DNA from 2 places in the Sporosarcina sp. P19 genome. Region 1 is predicted to be linked to the other one. Evidence: riboswitches for the same ligand, from Rfam matches in the RefSeq annotation. Region 1 holds a riboswitch; the other holds the start of a gene.
The links. Region 1 has a riboswitch for S-adenosylmethionine ahead of CSV74_RS10005 (O-acetylhomoserine aminocarboxypropyltransferase/cysteine synthase family protein). Riboswitches for the same ligand answer to the same signal wherever they lie in the genome.
Positions count from the first base shown of each region.

Region 2: it holds a riboswitch for S-adenosylmethionine, as region 1 does, so the genes downstream of both, CSV74_RS15640 (methionine ABC transporter ATP-binding protein) here and CSV74_RS10005 (O-acetylhomoserine aminocarboxypropyltransferase/cysteine synthase family protein) in region 1, are expected to answer to the same signal.

Region 1 covers NZ_PDYR01000008.1:50,255-54,374, forward strand. The annotation lists gene CSV74_RS10000 (glycine betaine uptake BCCT transporter) at 1-431, shown strand, start outside; gene CSV74_RS10005 (O-acetylhomoserine aminocarboxypropyltransferase/cysteine synthase family protein) at 474-1,754, opposite strand; SAM riboswitch class I at 1,911-2,014, opposite strand; gene CSV74_RS10010 (sulfite exporter TauE/SafE family protein) at 2,276-3,052, opposite strand; gene CSV74_RS10015 (sulfurtransferase TusA family protein) at 3,110-3,337, opposite strand; gene CSV74_RS10020 (MBL fold metallo-hydrolase) at 3,395-4,120, opposite strand, start outside.
Region 2 covers NZ_PDYR01000021.1:21,457-25,576, reverse strand. The annotation lists gene CSV74_RS15650 (toprim domain-containing protein) at 5-358, shown strand; gene CSV74_RS15645 (thioredoxin family protein) at 351-650, shown strand; SAM riboswitch class I at 700-805, shown strand; gene CSV74_RS15640 (methionine ABC transporter ATP-binding protein) at 1,303-2,328, shown strand; gene CSV74_RS15635 (methionine ABC transporter permease) at 2,321-2,989, shown strand; gene CSV74_RS15630 (MetQ/NlpA family ABC transporter substrate-binding protein) at 3,054-3,911, shown strand; gene CSV74_RS16550 (hypothetical protein) at 3,985-4,120, shown strand, end outside.

The DNA of each region.
Region 1 (4,120 bases):
GTGCAATTTGGTTCTCAGCGTTTGGTACGACAGCTATTGAAACACAAAAAGCCGGCATTATCGATTTAGCATCCACTGCAACAGAGTTGACGATTTTTGAGATGTTCAGCGGATTGCCTTGGTCATTCGTCATTTCAGTGGTCGCTATTTTACTGATTACATCATTCTTCATTACATCAGCGGATTCGGCTACATTCGTATTAGGTATGCAGTCGTCATATGGTTCATTGACTCCACCTAATAACTTGAAAGTCGTCTGGGGTGTCATTCAGTCTTCCATCGCGATTATTCTGTTATACGTTGGTGGTTTGGATGCTCTTCAAAACGTCATCATCATAGCCGCCTTACCATTCTCCATCATACTGATCATGATGGTCACTTCGCTATTTAAATCTTTGAAGGAAGAGCGAAGAAAAATCAAACGAAAATAAAAAATGAACACTGCGCACATGCGTAGTGTTCATTTTTTTGTATTAGTTTGCGGCTTTTTCGATTGCTTGTTTCAAATCTGCGATAATATCGTCTACTGACTCCAACCCCACAGACAAGCGGATTAGCTCTTCGCTGACACCGGAATTTTTCAAATCTTCCGCAGACAACTGCTGATGAGTAGTAGATGCCGGATGAATGATTAATGACTTTGCATCCCCCACATTCGCTACGTGAGACCAAATTTCTACATTATCGATTACTTGTCTTCCTGCATCGCGTCCACCTTTAATACCAAATACGATAATTGAGCCGTAACCATTTTTCAAATGTTTGTTGGCCAATTCCGCTGTTGGATGATCTTCTAGACCCGTATAGGTTACCCATTCAACTGCTGGATGATCTTGCAGGAATGCCGCAACCTTTTGCGCGTTTTCATTATGGCGCGGTACACGTAAATGAAGTGTTTCTAAGCCCTGCAACAAGTTGAATGCACTGTCCGGTGACAGGCATGGGCCGAAGTCTCTCAGCAATTGCACGCGCAGTTTCGTTGCGAATGCTGCCGCAGCCGTGTCGATTCCGTAACGCAAGCCATTATACGTTTCATCCGGCTCTGTAAAGCCTGGGAACTTACCTTGTGTCCAGTCGAATTTCCCTGCATCAACGGCTACCCCACCGATGGTCGTACCGTGTCCGCCGATCCATTTTGTTGCTGAGTGGATGACTACGTCCGCCCCGTACTCGATTGGATTTGATCCATATGGAGATGGGAATGTATTGTCTACTAGCAATGGGATGCCATTTTCATGTGCAATATTCGCGACAGCTTCCACGTCCAGCACTTGCAAGCTTGGGTTACCGATTGTTTCTGCAAACAATGCTTTCGTTTTATCCGTAATAGCTGCTTCAAAGTTCTTTGGATCAGATGCGTCAACAAATTTCACTGTGATGCCGTAGCGCGGTAATGTAACAGCGAATAAATTGTATGTACCACCGTAAAGATTGCTCGCTGCGACGATTTCATCGCCTGCTTCAGCAATATTCATAACAGAAAATGCAATCGCCGCCATTCCAGAAGACAACGCAACTGCTGCTGTTCCTCCTTCTAGCTGTGCGACACGCTCTTCAAAGACAGCTACTGTCGGATTCGTAATTCTTGTATAGATATTGCCTGCTTCTTTTAAGCCAAATAAGTTTTGTGCGTGTTCTGTGTCTCTGAATACATAAGAAGTCGTACGATGAATCGGTAAAGCCCGTGAACCTGTTGCTGGATCCGGTTTTTGCCCTCCGTGTAATAGTATCGTTTCTGCCTGTAAATTCGTCATAACCATTCCCCTTTTCCATGTATTGATGGAACACCGAAACGCCCCGAATATCTTCTCTCTGGGACTAGACAAGGAAAACATAGAGCGTGATTCACTATATATAGAGAAAAAGCCCATCTTCCATAATAAGAAGAGGGCTCTGCTTTCGCTCATTCCCCCTTATCTTCCAAACTGCTGAGAGTTTGTAGGAAGTAGCACCTTTGCTTTCGCCGGTTGCTGGGCATCACAGGGCCTAATCCCTCCGCCTCTCTTGATAAGAGTGTGTCTATTCGTTTTCCATCGTTGAAAAATAGTATACGGCTATTCCTAGTCTATTGCAAGAATTTAATAGAATGTTTCGAAATTAGCATTACTTTCAATATGATGAATTGAAAGTAAGAGGGAAGAAGGCACCGTTAATCGACGTTGCGGGAGCCATCCACAAGCACCGTAGTGAGTTTAATGATGTTTCTACTTGCGACAACAATCGAAAAATCGCCAGAGACATGTTCAGTGAACAATGTGCTGGCGATTGTGCTTATTTAGAATATGTCCCACCATATTTTTACGGCGGAGGCCATGATTAGCGCGGCTAGGATGCTTTGTAATACTTTGGTATTTACTTTTCGGCTAACTTTTACACCGATTGGAGCTGCGATGATGCTTGCGGCGATCATGACGAGAGCCGGTCCATAGGGTACTTGCCCTGTTAAGAGCTTGCCTGATGCTGAGCCCACTGATGACAATAACGTAATCGCGAGTGATGTAGCGATCGTAACACGTGTCGGGATTTTTAGTATCACGAGCATAATCGGTACCATAATGAATGCACCACCAGCTCCGACAATCCCAGCTGCCAAGCCGACGATAAAGGCTGCACTAGAAGCAACGAAGCGATTGAATGTAATTTCATCGATTGGCTGATCGTCGAGACCTTTTTTCGGAATAAACATCATAATTGCCGCCATAACAGCTAGAAAGCCATAGACGACGTTGACAGTAGCTTCTGTTAGCATACTAGAACCGGCACCACCGATCACACTACCGACTAATACACTGATTCCCATGTAGAGAACGAGTGGTTTCAAGATCAGATTACTCTTTCTATACGCTAAAACTCCTGAAAGTGATGCAAAGAACACTTCAACTGCAGTAATCCCAGAAACTTCATGTGGTGTAAACGCAGCAAAACCCAGTAGTGCAGGGATAAATAGCAACATTGGATATTTAACAATTGCGCCGCCAATTCCCATCATTCCAGAAAGGAACGAGCCGACGAATCCAATGAGGAAGATCGTGATAATAAATGGAATGGTCATGATGTTCTCCCTTCTTCCTGATGAAAGAGGGAGACAGCAATTCCCTCTATCCGTAGTTTACCCTTTTTGGATCCAGAATTTAAAGACATCGGACTCTTGTTGCTGATCTTTGATTTCATGATTGCCCGAAGCTGCCCATGCTGTCAGGTCAGACACTGATCCTTTGTCTGTCGTATGAATTTCAAGAATATCTCCTGCTTGCAAATCCTTCATTGCTTTCTTTGCACGTACGATCGGCATTGGACATGCCAGGCCTTTTGCGTCTAAAAATGTTGTTGTACTCATATATATCTTCTCCTTTAAATTTGGTTTTTTGTTTTCACTACAAATTCAACTACATAGTTACCGTACCGCACAGCGATTTGGGCCAATTTCCATCTCGCGTTGCGTTTCTTCATCAGGCTCGATTTTCCCCATATTCATCTGGCGAATTTCCTGATATGCATTTGGCTGTGGGGGCAAGTTATCAGTAACTAATTCTCTGAATTCTTTTTCATCCTGAATATTCAAGCCATGATTTTTTTCATACAATACGCCAAGCTTCTCCGCCACGCTACCATCTTCATTCAACTCATCTATAATCATGAAGTGTGCAGGTAAGACTATTAAGTCCTCAGATAATTTTTTATAGCGACTATACAAAGACTCACGTAAATCACCTACCCAATCTTCCGCTAAACCAGCTAAATCTGGACGTCCAATCGAATCAATGAACAGAATATCGCCTGTCATCAAATAGCTGTCATCGACGATAAATGAAGTCGAACCAATTGTGTGTCCTGGCGAATAAAGTGCTTGAATATCAATTTTCGTTTCACCTATCTGAATGAATGTATCACCTTCTAACGCTGCATATTCAAATACTGCCTCTTCTGCATCTTTCGGAGGCAGCCAATACGTTGCACCCGTGGCTTTTGCAATCTGACGACCACCCGAAATATGATCAGCGTGCAAGTGCGTATCAAGTACGTTTGTGATCTTGACACCGCGCTGCGCAGCAAAATCCAAGTACACATCCGTCATACGTGTTGCGTCAATGATTGCCGCTTCCCCACCAGACATGACCAT
Region 2 (4,120 bases), on a different contig from region 1:
CAGGATGGACCTGAAAGTTCTCATTGTAGAAGGCGGTTCGGATCGTAAGCGGCTAGTGCCGATCCTTGCAGAGCCTGTAGAGATTCTTTGTACGAATGGCACCATCAGTGCGTATCATATTGAGGAACTGCTTGAACCATACGAGCAACAAGACCTGTTCGTCTTTATGGATGCGGACACCTCAGGTGAGTCCATTCGGAAGCTGTTCAAACAACTGTATCCAGAAGCGCGACATTTATATACGGATCGTCTCTACCGCGAAGTAGAAACGACGCCCATTAAACTATTGGCTAGCATTTTAGCTGCCGCCAATTTTAAAGTACATTCCAAATACTTGGCAGGTGGACCACATGAATAATTGGACAATTGAAGACTGGCAACGTGCACAGGCGGCAGAGCAAGTAGCCGCTTTTTATTTATATACACCGATGTGCGGAACGTGTGCAGTCGCTTCAAAAATGCTCACGGTGATCGAGACAATGTGTCCGAAATTACCGATTGGAAAGGCAGACTTGAATTACGTGCAGGAAATCGCAATAGAATATGAGGTGGAAAGTGTCCCTTGTTTACTCATTCAGCGCAAAGGACAGCCTTTAGAAAAGATTTACGCCTTTCAATCCGTCCCGTACTTGCTAGAGAAGCTCAGTTGACAATAGATATAAAAGTATGGTATAAGTAGTTAATCAATTGAATACGTAACTCTTATAAAGAGCGGTGGAGGGAAGTGCCCTATGAAGCCCGGCAACCGTCACGTTTGTGAAATGGTGCCAATTCACTCAAAGCCTAACGCTTTGATAGATGAGAGAAATGGTAACGTACATAACTACATACGTTCGGCCTTTCTGCTTGTCTGCAGGAAGGCTTTTTTTATTCTAAAGCGGAAAGCGCCGTGTAGGCTCGACAGGCGTTGGAAGACTTATCACAAAGGCGTTCTTTGCCTTTTTGGAAAGTCTGAAACGACCCGAGAGCCTGGCGCTTGCAGCTGGATGAAACAAAAGCGGAAGATGCCGTTTAGCTCCGACAGGCGTTGGAGGACTTACCACAAAGGCGTTCTTTGCCTTTTTGGAAAGTCTGAAACGACCCGAGAGCCTGGCGCTTGCAGCTGGATGAAACAAAAGCGGAAGATGCCGTTTAGCTCCGACAGGCGTTGGAGGACTTACCCCAAAGGCGCACTTTGCCTTTTTGGAAAGTTTGAAACGACCCGAGGAGCTGGCATCTGCAGCTGGATGAAACAAAAGCGGAAAGCGCAATGTAGCTTTCTAAAACACATAATGAAAAGACTTAATAAAGGTGGTGCGGAAAATGATTCAACTAACAAACGTTCATAAAAGATTCCAATTGAACCGTTCAGAAATTGTCGCAGTAGATGATGTGACATTAGCCATCGAAGAGGGAGAAATTTTCGGCGTCATCGGATATAGTGGGGCAGGGAAAAGTACATTAATTCGACTATTGAACGGTCTTGAAACACCTACGTCCGGTAGTATTATGATTCACGGACAAGAAATGACGACATTGAAAGGTGCTGGCCTTCGCAATGCGCGTCAGAAAATCAGTATGATTTTCCAGCACTTTAACTTACTGTGGTCAAGAACAGTAGAAGAGAATATTATGTTTCCTCTTGAAATTGCTGGCGTGAAGAAATCGGCACGTAAGCAAAAAGTGAAGGAATTGATTGATCTCGTTGGACTGACAGGCCGTGAGCAGGCGTATCCATCGCAGTTATCAGGTGGTCAGAAGCAACGTGTCGGTATTGCGCGCGCGCTTGCAAATGATCCCGAAGTATTACTTTGTGATGAAGCAACGTCCGCACTCGATCCTGAGACGACGAATGCGATTCTGGATTTATTGACGGATATTAATGAACGTCTTGGATTAACAATCGTTTTGATTACGCATGAAATGCACGTCATCCGAAAGATCTGTCATCGCGTGGCGGTCATGGAAGCCGGGCAAGTCGTGGAAGCGGGCAATGTGCTGGATGTTTTCCAATCCCCTCAAGCGGATATTACGAAGCGTTTCATATCGCAGGTGACCGATACAGGCGATACGGACGCAGCGATGGCGCATTTACAGGAAGAGTCACCGCATGGCAAGTTGATCAAGTTAGCTTTCATTGGCGAACGTACAGAGCAGCCAGTGCTTGCTGAATTAATTCGTACATTCTCAATCGATGTCAACATCGTGCAAGGGAATATTTCGACGACACGTGACGGCGCATACGGCACACTTGTCTTGCAACTAGTAGGGGACGCGGCAGTTATAGAGGAAGCCATTGCGTTCCTAGACGCCAATGAAGTGAAGACGGAGGTGCTGATCCATGATTGAGCAATGGTTCCCGAACGTTAACTGGGATAAAATGTGGCAAGCAACGGGCGAGACGCTTTATATGTCTGCCTACTCAACGGTCTTCACGTTTATTTTTGGTATTGCACTCGGTCTGTTATTGTTTTTAACAAATCCGGGTCAGTTATGGGCAAATAAAATCACGAATGTCTTTACAGGCGCATTCGTAAATATATTCCGATCGATACCTTTTATTATTTTGATTATTTTATTGTTACCTTTGACGAATTTATTAATAGGCAGCATGCGTGGACCGAATGCCGCATTGCCAGCATTAATCATTGGCGCAGCTCCGTTTTATGGCCGCATGGTACTCATAGCATTGCAGGAAATCGATAAAGGGGTGATCGAAGCGGCGCGTTCAATGGGTGCTAAAACATCTACGATCATTTTTAAAGTATTGTTACCAGAATCCATGCCGGCACTCGTGTCAGGTATTACAGTGACGTCAATTGCACTTGTCGGCTACACAGCAATGGCCGGGGTAATCGGTGCTGGAGGACTCGGTACGCTCGCGTATCTCGAAGGGTTTCAGCGTAACCGTGGGGATGTTACAATGATGGCGACAATATTAGTACTAGTCATCGTGTTTATCATTCAGTTTATAGGTGATTTCATTGTGAAACGTTTGGACAAGCGATAATAGGATTTTCAGGATAACCTGTTAACCATAAAACATTCCATCATGGAGAGGGAGAAATGTGGATATGAAGAAGTTTTTATTCGGTCTATTCGCAGCCGTACTAGTGCTTGCGCTGGCAGCTTGTGGAACAAAAGACGAGGGTAGTAAGGATAATGGGGCAACAGATGTAGATGATGCAGAAAAAGGCGAGAAAACGTCGTTGACAGTCGGTGCATCTAATACACCGCACGCGGTAATCTTAGAAGAAGCTAAGCCGTTATTAGCTGCAAAAGGCTATGATTTAACAATAGAGAGTTACACAGACTATGTACTGCCAAACAAAGATTTGGACGAAGGTACAATCGACGCGAACTATTTCCAACACATTCCGTATCTAGAGAGCCAAATGGCTGATTTCGGTTATGACTTTGTCAATGCGGGTGCAATCCACATCGAGCCAATCGGTGTGTACTCAAAGAAATATGATTCATTGGAAGATCTTCCGGACGGCGCAACGATCTTAATCAGTAACTCTGTTGCAGACCACGGCCGAGTACTTGCTATGCTTGAAGAAAAAGGATTGATCAAGCTAGCTGACGACGTAGAAAAAGTGAAAGCTGAAGTAGACGATATTGTAGAAAATCCTAAGAACTTGGAGTTTGACGCAAACTACGAAGCAGCATTAATGCCTCAGTTGTATAACAACGACGAAGGCGACGCATTGTTGATCAACTCCAACTACGCTATCGATGCAGGCTTGAATCCAATGGAAGATTCCATCGCATTGGAAGATAAAGAGTCTCCATATGTTAACGTAATTGCGGTGAAGAGCGGTAACGAAGACAGCGATGCAATCCAAGCATTGGTAGAAGTACTGACTTCAGAGCAAATTCAAGAATTCATCTTGAACGAGTGGTCTGGATCAGTCGTTCCCGTACAATAATAAGGTGAGGGTCGGTAGCTATTATAGCTGCCGGCTTTTTTTATTTGGATAAATGGTGTGTGGAGTGGTTTGGTTGCTCAATGTTGGGAGTTATCCGCTCAATGTTGTGGGCGGAGTGCTCAATGTGCTCTGCAATCCGCTCAATCCACTGAGCTATCCGCTCAACCCCGCGCGTGAACCGCTCAATCCACTAGGCTATCCGCTCAATC